Regions from separate parts of the Rhizobium sp. WCS2018Hpa-16 genome, predicted to be linked through region 2. Evidence: riboswitches for the same ligand, from Rfam matches in the RefSeq annotation. Region 2 holds a riboswitch; the other holds the start of a gene.

Region 1 (5,116 bases), on a different contig from region 2:
ATCCGGCAGCTCCGTCTCGGGCGCGGCGATAATGTCGAAGGCCAGCGTCAGCAGGCTGTCGCCAGCCAGGATCGCGGTTGCTTCATCGAACTTCTTGTGAACGGTTGGCTGACCCCGTCGCAGGTCATCATCATCCATGGCGGGAAGATCATCATGCACCAGCGAGTAACAATGCAGGCATTCCAGTGCTGCACCCACGCGCAATGCGGCGTGCATGTTTCCGCCGAGAAGCCGGGCTGTCTCGATGACCAGAAAGGGGCGCAGCCGCTTTCCGCCGTTCAACACGCCGTGTCGCATCGCGTCCAGAAGGTTTGCCGGTCGCGTCGTCTCGCCAGTGCGGCTGTCGCCTGACAGCAGTTCGCCCAGCAGGGTTTCGGTTCGTGCCGCATTGTCGCGCAGGCGTGTCTCGAATGTCATTGTGGCCGTTTCCTCAACATATCGGCTGTTTGGCATGGGGGAAAAAGGCTGGCAATCATTTTTGTGGGGCACCGGGGAACTTCGTTATCGTGACTCGCCTTGATGGTGTATGCGGAATATGAAAGGCTCCGAGCGGCAGCCAAATGGGGGACGCCAAGTGGGGGCAGGTTTTTGAGTAGCACGCCGGATATCGAGACGGACGATGAAACGCTTGATGAAAGCGGGAGTAAACCGAAGGTGGATATTCGAAACCTGGTGAGACGCGTCCTTCTTATCCTCCTAGCCTTGCTTGTGTTGCCCTATCTTCTCATTCCGCTCTACGCTTTGCCCTTTGTGCGCCCCGTGTCCACACTCATGCTGGCTGAACTGGTCACGTTTCAGGGCTATGATCGCCGCTGGGTGCCGCTCGAGAAGATCTCGCCACGCCTCGTGCAATCCGTGATGATGTCTGAAGACGGGCAGTTCTGTTCCCATGGCGGTGTGGACTGGAACCAGATGCAGACGGTGGTGAGCAGCGCGCTTGAGGGCGAATCCACACGCGGCGCCAGCACGATACCCATGCAGACCGCAAAGAACCTGTTTTTATGGAATGGGCGTTCCTTTTTGCGCAAGGGGCTAGAATTGCCGCTGGCCGTGGCGTCAGACTTCATCTGGTCAAAAAGGCGGATGATGGAGATTTATCTCAATGTCGCAGAATGGGGGCCGGGCATTTATGGCATCGAGGCGGCTTCCCAGCACCACTTCAAGGTCTCCGCGTCGAAACTGAGCGCGAGACAGGCAGCGCTTCTTGCTGTCTCATTGCCCAATCCGATTGATCGCGTTGCCAGCAAACCCGGCCGGGGCATGCAAAGGCTGGCCGGGCTGATCGAGAGGCGCGCCCGCGGTTCGGGCGCTTATGTCCGCTGCGTGCTGGACTGAACTAAACCGCTCAGCCTTTCTTGAAAATATAGTCGGTTTCCTGAACCAGCGTCTCGCCGGGGCGCAGAATGCCGTTTGGAAAACCGTCATGGTTGACGGCATCGGGCCAGATCTGGGTTTCCAGGCAAAAACCGGCGAAGGGTCCGTAGTGGCGACCATCCAGCCCCGGCACCGCCGCATTCAGCTTGAAGCCTGAATAGAGTTGCACGCCGGGCTCCGTCGTTGCCACGTCCAGCGTAATATTGGAGGCCGGCGCGGAAACGCGCGCGACATGCCGCTTGGCGACACGTTCCGGCGACAGGCAGAAATTGTGATCGTAAAGAACCTGTTCGCCATCCTTCATATGCTTCATGGGCAGGGATGAGCGAAGGTCGAATTCGGTGCCATCAACAGCGCGGATTTCGCCCCTCGGTATCTGGCGCTCATCCGTTGGCAAATAGTGGTCGGCGGCGATCTCTATTTCATGCCCCAATGCGGTTTCAGCGCCATCCAGATTGAAATAGGTGTGCTGGCAGACATTGGCGATGGTCGGATGGTCGGTCGTTGTTTCGTAGACCACCGATAGCACGCCGCCCTCGCGGATCGTGTAGGTGGCGCGCACGGTGCAATTGCCGGGATAACCGGCGCGGCCATCGGGATCGACAATCTGCAGCACGACATGGTCTTGCCCATGCTCCATGATCATCCAGTTGCGCTTGCCGATATTGTCACTGCCGCCGTGGAGATGGGTTACACCCTTTTCATTGAGTTCCAGCTGATAGGCGGTACCATCAATCGTGAATTTGCCATCGCCGATACGGTTAGCGTTGCGGCCCGGTGTTGCACCAAAATAGGAAGAGTATTTCGGGTAGTCATCGAAATTGTCGAAACCCAGCACCAGTGCGGGCTGGTGCCCATCGAGACGCAGGTCCTGAATGACCGCGCCCCAGGTCATCACCTTTGCCCTCAGGCCGCCAGCGGAAATCGTGACACGCTCGACCTTCTCACCCTTGGCCGTGAAACCAAAATCTTCCCGTGCGCCAGCTTCGCTCATCGTGTCACTCTCCCGATCAATCAACAGGGCCGGACGTTGCTTTATTTTCAACGCCCGCGCAATTGCAGAATTATGGTTTGTCTTTGCCGATATCTGCCAGATCATATGGCGTCGTCTGGTAGATCTCGTTGATCCAGTTGCCGAAAAACAGATGGGCATGGCTGCGCCAGCGGTTCAGCGGCGTCAGATCCGGGTCATTATGCGGGAAGTAATTATGCGGCACCTTGATCGGTACGCCCGCATTCACATCGCGGAAATATTCTTCCGAGAGAGAGGTGGAATCATATTCGACATGGTTGAACATATAGAGACGCTTGCCCTTGCGCTCATGCACAAGGCAGACGCCCATTTCCTCTGACTCCATCAGGATTTCCAGATCGGGATGCTTTTCGATGTCTGCACGGCGCACCTCGGTCCAGCGGGAGACGGGCACCTGAAAATCATCGGAAAAGCCGCTGAGATAGATGGATGACGGGCACAGGTTGCGGTGGCGGAACACGCCGAATGCCTTTTCCTTCAGCTCATGCTTGGGAATGCCGTGGAAGTGGTAGATGGCTGCCATCGCGCCCCAGCACACATTGAGCGTTGAGTGAACATTGGTCTGCGTCCAATCCAGGATTTGACGCATCTCATTCCAATAGGTCACGTCCTCATAGTTGAGCGTTTCCACCGGCGCGCCCGTGATGATGAAGCCGTCGAACTTGCGGTGACGGACCTCCTCCCATGTTTCGTAAAAGGAAAGCAGATGTTCTTCCGGCGTGTTCTTGGCGCGGTGTCCGCCGATGCGCACGAGCGACAGCTGCACCTGAAGGGGGGATGCACCCACCAGCCGCGCCATCTGTATCTCGGTCTTGATCTTGTTCGGCATGAGATTGAGAAGGCCGATCTGAAGCGGGCGGATATCCTGACGGATCGCCGCTGTTTCTGTCATCACCCTCACGCCCTCTTGCACGAGGGTTTCGAAGGCAGGCAGCGTATCAGGTATCTTGATCGGCATCTCGAACTCTCACTTTCCTGGCAGCACAGGCCTAGAAAACAAAAAAACCGGCAACGAAATCGCAGCCGGTCCTCGGAAATTGCCTATTTCCTCGACCATTTAGCAACTTCTTTAAAGTGGCCGCAAGCCGGTCGGCAAATCACCACTGGCAGGTGTCATAATCCTGTCTGGCCTAAAAATCAATATCGCTGCCCTGTCCGCGTTTGTGCCTTTCCTTATAGGCCCGTTCCGGGCTATGGCAGGGCATGAGTTCGGCACCCTTCACCATTCTGCTTGGCGGAAACATCACCGTCACGGATCGCTTGCAAAAAGCGGTGGCCGGAACGCGTGCGATTGCGGCAGATAGCGGTATGCGCCACGCCGCCCCGCTGGGGCTGACGCCGGAGCTATGGGTCGGCGATTTCGATTCGTCCGATGCCGATCTGATGTCCCAATGGCAAAATGTCCCGCAACAGCCGTTTCCGGCTGCAAAGGGCGTTACGGATGGCGAGATTGCTGTTTCTGAGGCCCTGTCTCGCGGTGCAAACCGGCTGGTTCTGGTCGGTGCGCTGGCTGGTGAAAGATCCGATCATGCGCTGTTTCACCTGCTTTACGCCGTGTCACTGGCAGAGCGTGGTTTTGACGTCATCCTGACATCGGGCACGGAGGAAGCCTATCCCCTGCTGGCGGGTGACCTCTCCATCGATCTGCCTGCCGGCTCCCTGTTCTCCATCGCAGGTTTTACGGCGCTGGAGGGGCTGGATATCGACAATGCTCGCTATCCTCTTGAAGACTTTGCGCTTGCCTTCGGCTCGTCGCGCACTATTTCCAATGTGGCGGAGGGCGCTTTGCGACTTCGCCTTGAAAGCGGCAAAGCCATTGTGCTTGCCCGTCCCTATGACTTGACCGGAGCCTGAACCGTGGCACCCCCTATTCTGAAACTCGATGATATCAAGCTGACCTTTGGCGTTAACCCGCTGCTGGATGGTGCAAACCTGCAAGTTGAGCCGGGAGATCGCATCTGCCTCGTCGGCCGCAACGGCTCTGGCAAATCGACGCTGATGAAAATTGCAGCCGGTCTGGTCGAGGCGCAGTCCGGGGAGGTTTTCCGGCATCCATCCGCCACCATCCGCTATCTGGAACAGGCACCGGATTTTGAAGGTTTTGAGACGGTGCAGGCCTATGCAGAGGCGGGCTTGGGGCCGGGCGATGACGCCTACCGCGTGACCTATCTTCTCGAACATCTGGGTCTGACCGGGCTTGAGCATCCATCCAGCCTGTCCGGCGGCGAAGCCCGACGCGCGGCCTTGGTGCGCGTCATGGCGCCTGAGCCTGACATTCTGATGCTCGATGAGCCGACCAACCATCTGGACCTGCCAACCATCGAATGGCTGGAAGGCGAGTTGCAGCAGACGCGCAGCGCTCTCGTTCTGATTTCCCATGACCGTCGCTTTCTCGAAAAGGTCTCCACAGCCACCGTCTGGCTGGATCGCGGCCAGTCGCGCCGTCTCAGCAGGGGCTTTGCCCATTTCGAGGAATGGCGTGACAAGGTGCTGGAAGAAGAAGAACTGGAACAGCACAAGCTCGGCAAAGCCATTGAGCGCGAAGAGCACTGGATGCGTTACGGCGTGACCGCCCGGCGCAAGCGCAATATGCGCCGCGTGGGAGAGTTGCGCGATATGCGCGCCTCCTATCGCGGTCACAACGGCCCGCAGGGTACCGTGCAGGCAACCGCCGCTGAAGGGCGCGAGTCCGGCAAGCTGGTGGTCGAG
Region 2 (5,116 bases):
TCCGAGGCGAGGGGCTGCTGATCGGTATCAAGGCGAAGATGCCATCGTCCGAACTGTTGCACGCCATCCGCGCCGAGCACCTTCTGGGTGTTCCAGCAGGTGACAACGTCATTCGTATTCTGCCGCCGCTTGTTGTCACGGCTGAAGAAGCGCGTGAAGGATTGGCCCGGATTGAACGTGCGGCGGAAAGCCTCACGACGAAAACCGCAAAAAGCGCCTGAATGCGCATAGTCAGGTGCGCGCCCAAGGCGCCACCTGCATCGATGGGACTGTATTGAAATGGCATCAGCAAAGCATTTTCTAGACCTTTCGGCCGTCGGCTCTGAGGACCTGCGGGTCATTCTGGATGACGCGCGCGCACGCAAGATTGCGACCAAGAACGGCACGGCGGAAAAGCCGCTGGCTGGCAAAATGCTGGCGATGATTTTCGAAAAACCATCCACCCGTACCCGCGTTTCCTTCGATGTCGGCATGCGCCAGCTCGGCGGCGAGACTTTGTTTCTCTCTGGCACGGAAATGCAGCTTGGCCGCGCTGAAACCATTGGCGATACGGCAAAGGTTCTGTCGCGCTACGTGGATGCCATCATGATCCGCACCACCGACCATTCGCGTCTGCTGGAGCTTGCCGAACATGCGACCGTGCCTGTTATCAATGGTCTCACGGATGATACGCATCCCTGCCAGATCATGGCGGATATCCTAACCTTTGAAGAGCATCGCGGCCCGATCAAGGGCAAGACCATCGCCTGGACGGGTGATGGCAACAATGTGCTGCATTCGCTGGTGGAAGGTGCCGCCCGTTTTGGCTACCGCATGAACATGGCCGTGCCTATGGGGTCTGAACCCCATGACCGGTTCATGAACTGGGCGCGCAACAACGGCGGCGAGGTCAAGCTGTATCATGATGCGCAGCGGGCCGTCGAAGGTGCCGATTGCGTCATCACCGACACCTGGGTCTCCATGAACCAGGAGCATAAGGCTCGCGGCCACAACATTTTCCAGCCCTATCAGGTCAATGCCGCGCTGATGGGCAAGGCCAATGATGATGCGCTGTTCATGCACTGCCTGCCAGCGCACCGTGGCGAGGAAGTGACCGACGACGTTATCGATGGCCCGCAGTCTGTGGTGTTCGATGAGGCGGAAAACCGTCTGCATGCGCAAAAGGCCATCATTGCCTGGTGCATGGGCGTTATCTGATCTGACCGGGTGCCGTTGAGGCAAGCCATGCGGGGTGCTTGAATATCCGGCATGGCTTCCCATTTGTAGCACCAAGCACGTGCTGCCGGACTTCATCGGCAGCTTTCATCAATGTTCACCGCAATACCCGGCCGGACGTGGTTCCGTTTTCACCTCCGCCGGTTTATCTATGCGGTAACAGCATCATGCCCGCTGGCCAGTTTCGCCTGCCGCCTTATCTGTCGGTGTGGCTGTGCGCAGTTGGGGCACCAAGGAGTAAGTGATATGGCAGATGTGACGGTCGATCTGGACACCCTCGAATTCGCTGGCGACGACAAGGTCGTTCCCTTTCAGGTGGAAGGGCTGGATGTGCGCGGCCGCGCCGTGCAGGTTGGGCCGCTGCTGAACGCCATCCTGGACCGCCATGAATATCCTCCGGTTGTCGCCCGCCTGCTGGCGGAAGCGGTGGTGTTGACCGCGCTGATCGGCACATCGCTGAAGTTTTCCGGAAAGCTCACGGTCCAGACCAAGAGCGACGGCCCCGTGGACCTGCTGGTTGCCGATTTTACCGCGCCGGAAAACATGCGCGCCTATGCCCGCTTCGATGAGGAGCGGTTGGCGCAGGCGACGGCTGAAGGAAAGACATCGCCGGAACAGCTGCTGGGTGCGGGTATTCTCGCCTTCACCATTGATCAGGGCGTGGGCATGCAGCCCTATCAGGGCATCGTTCCGCTGGATGGTTCGACACTCGAAGAAATCGCAGGCGTCTATTTCCGCCAGTCGGAGCAATTGCCCACCCGCGTGCGGCTGGGCGTTGCCGAATTGTTCGATCGTGACGAGGAAGGCAAGCCCCGTCACGGCTGGCGTGCCGGTGGCCTCATCGCGCAATTCCTGCCGCAGGCACCGGAGCGTTTGCGCCAGCGGGATCTGCATGGCGGGGATGGCGATGAGAACAATGTGGATTATGCGGTAGACGATGCCTGGAATGAAGCAGTTGCTCTGATCGACACGGTCGATACAGATGAACTGACCGATCCGCAGGTGCCAGCGGAAAAGCTGCTTTATCGCCTGTTTCACGAGCAGGGCGTGCGGGTTTACGATCCGCAGCTGATCCTTGATCGCTGCAACTGCTCCCGTGAGAAGATCAAGGGTGTTCTCTCAGGCTTCTCAGCCGACGAGATCCGCGACAGCCAGGAAGACGGCGTTATTTCCGTCACCTGCGAGTTCTGCTCCACCACCTACCGCTATCAGGTGGATGAGCTTGAGGCTGCGGAGTGACAATGGCAGGCCGGATCTGAAAGGTCCGGCCGAATGCCGTTTAAGGTGCTTAGTTCAGCACGCGCATCAGCCCCGGGCTATCCAGCGAAAATGCCGGGATGGCCACGGTAAAGACTTCTCCGGTGTCAGACTGCATCTCGTAATGGCCGAACATCATGCCGGATGGCGTATCCAGCGGGCAGCCGGATGAATATTCGTAAGTCCCGCCGGGCTCTAGATGCGGCTGTTCGCCGATCACGCCGGGGCCGGACACTTCGTCCACCTGTCCATTTTCATCAGTGATATGCCAATAGCGGTTGACCAGCGTCACGCCGATCTCGGAATTGTTGGAAATCACAACGGTGTAGCCCCAGACATATCGGCTGTCAGCCGGGTCGGACTGCTCTTCAAGATAATAGGGGTCGACTGTGACCTCGATATCTCTTGTTAGCGCACGGTACATTACGGGACCTTAAGTAATTGGTTGTCCAGACATTCTACACTACAGGCGCCGCCTATCGTCAATAAACCGTAAGGCGATATTAGCGTGGCAGCCCAAAACAATGCACGTTTCGGCTGGCATGGATTGCTCCACGGGCTCATTTCGGTGGTTGAGTGTAGCAGGTCTGGAACGAAGATGTTCCTTGTTTCAATGGCGTCAAATCCATCTAAAGGCGATCGCCATGGCAAACGGCCCGGTCGCAATGCCGGGCCATCCGTGTTTCTCAGGCAGAGACTGCAGCCATTGCCGCCGCAAAATCCTCCAGCAGATCATCGGTATCTTCGATGCCGCAGGAAAGGCGCAGCGTGCCACCGGACATGCCGAGTTCGGCGCGCGCCTCATCCGTCAGGTTCTTGTGGGTGGTCGTGGCAGGGTGGGTAATCAGGCTCTTAGCATCGCCCAGATTGTTGGAAATCTTGACGATTTCAAGCGCGTTCTGCAACTTGAATGCCGCCTCCTTGCCACCCTTCAGCTCAAAGCACACCAGCGTCGAGCCGCCAGTCATCTGCTTGGCAATGATATCGGCCTGCGGATGGTCTGCGCGACCGGGATAGATGACCTTGGCGACCTTGCTCTGATCCGCCAGAAAATCAGCGATCTTCGCAGCGTTCGCCGTCTGCTGGCGCACGCGCAGCGGCAGGGTCTCGATGCCTTTCAGCAGGGTCCATGCGTTGAACGGAGACATGGCCGGGCCGGTGTGGCGGAAGTAATCCTGAAGCTCTTCCTCGATCCATTTCTTGTCGGACAAAACAACGCCGCCAAGGCAACGTCCCTGACCATCAATATGCTTGGTGGCCGAATACACGACGATATGCGCGCCTAGTTCCAGCGGCTTCTGGAAAAGCGGGGTGGCAAACACGTTGTCGACCAGCAATTTGGCGCCAACCTGGTTTGCAAGCTTCGCAACGCCTGCGATATCAATGACTTCGAGCGTGGGGTTGGTGGGGCTTTCGAGGAAGAACAGCTTCGTGTTTGGCTGTATCGCCTTTTCCCAGTTGGCAAGATCGCGTCCGTCAACCAGCGTGCATTCAATGCCGTAGCGCGGTGCAAGCGTTTCGACAACCCAGCGGCAGGAACCGAACAAAGCGCGGGCAGCAACGATGTGATCGCCGGCCTTCAGTTGGCACAGAATGGCAGCGCTGACAGCGGCCATGCCGGATGCCGTGGCGCGCGCATCTTCGGCACCTTCCAGAAGGCACATGCGCTTTTCGAACATGTCATTGGTGGGGCTGGCGTAACGGGCGTAGATGAAGCCCTCCGTCTCGCCCTTGAAGCGCGCTTCGGCGGCTTCGGAATTTTCATAGACGAAGCCTTGCGTCAGGTAGATGGCTTCGGATGTCTCGCCATATGCCGACCGCAGGGTGCCGCCGTGTACCAGCTGTGTTGCCGGGCGCCATTTCTTGCTCATGTCATCACCTTACAAACAAAAAAACCGGTCGCAATAGCGGACCGGTTACAAGCGCACCCGGTCTTTTTAGCCATTTGTTTAACGTGGCTGCAAGCCGACCGGCCAAATCACCACGGGATAAGGTTGCCATAACTCTGTTAACGACTTGCGTCAATGGTTTGCTTTTGGTTTTGTCGCCATGAAAAGGGATGATGAAAAGATGACGAGAACGACGGGCATATTGGCAGATGGCGCTATCCGGGACCTGTTCGAATCAGGCCAACTGGCCAGCGAACGGCCGCTGGATGAAGACCAGGTACAGCCCGCCAGCCTCGATCTTCGTCTCGGCGCGAAAGCCTATCGTGTGCGTGCCAGCTTCATGCCCGGCCCCTCCACGAAAGTCATCGAAAAGCTGACCCGGCTCAGCCTGCACGAGATTGATCTGCGCGAAGGCGCTGTTCTGGAAACCGGCTGCGTTTACATCGTGCCCTTGATGGAAGCGCTGGCGCTACCGGCTGACATGGCAGCCTCTGCCAACCCGAAAAGTTCGACCGGACGCCTCGATATCTTCACCCGCGTCATCACCGATTATGCGCAGGAATTCGACAAGATCCCGGCAGGCTACCACGGCCCGCTCTACCTCGAAATCAGCCCGCGCACATTCCCCATCGTCGTGCGCCAGGGCTCACGCCTGTCGCAGATACGCTTTCGCATCGGCCATGCGCTGCTGGCAGAAACGCAATTGCTGGCGCTGCACGAGAGCGAAACGCTGGTCGCCAGCGAAACGCCCAATG

The links. Region 2 has a riboswitch for S-adenosylmethionine ahead of RQI55_RS07955 (O-succinylhomoserine sulfhydrylase). Riboswitches for the same ligand answer to the same signal wherever they lie in the genome.
Region 1: linked by a shared signal. The riboswitch ahead of metA (homoserine O-succinyltransferase) and the one ahead of RQI55_RS07955 (O-succinylhomoserine sulfhydrylase) in region 2 are both predicted to bind S-adenosylmethionine.

What each region holds. Positions count from the first base shown of each region.
Region 1 is NZ_JAVTIX010000004.1:141,739-146,854, reverse strand. It holds gene RQI55_RS14750 (polyprenyl synthetase family protein) at 1-417, opposite strand, end outside; gene mtgA (monofunctional biosynthetic peptidoglycan transglycosylase) at 589-1,335, shown strand; gene RQI55_RS14740 (aldose epimerase family protein) at 1,346-2,368, opposite strand; gene metA (homoserine O-succinyltransferase) at 2,439-3,365, opposite strand; SAM riboswitch at 3,445-3,521, opposite strand; gene RQI55_RS14730 (thiamine diphosphokinase) at 3,611-4,261, shown strand; gene RQI55_RS14725 (ABC-F family ATP-binding cassette domain-containing protein) at 4,265-5,116, shown strand, end outside.
Region 2 is NZ_JAVTIX010000002.1:368,997-374,112, forward strand. It holds gene RQI55_RS07935 (aspartate aminotransferase family protein) at 1-221, shown strand, start outside; gene argF (ornithine carbamoyltransferase) at 280-1,197, shown strand; gene RQI55_RS07945 (Hsp33 family molecular chaperone) at 1,462-2,454, shown strand; gene apaG (Co2+/Mg2+ efflux protein ApaG) at 2,504-2,896, opposite strand; gene RQI55_RS07955 (O-succinylhomoserine sulfhydrylase) at 3,159-4,343, opposite strand; SAM riboswitch at 4,389-4,467, opposite strand; gene RQI55_RS07960 (2'-deoxycytidine 5'-triphosphate deaminase) at 4,543-5,116, shown strand, end outside.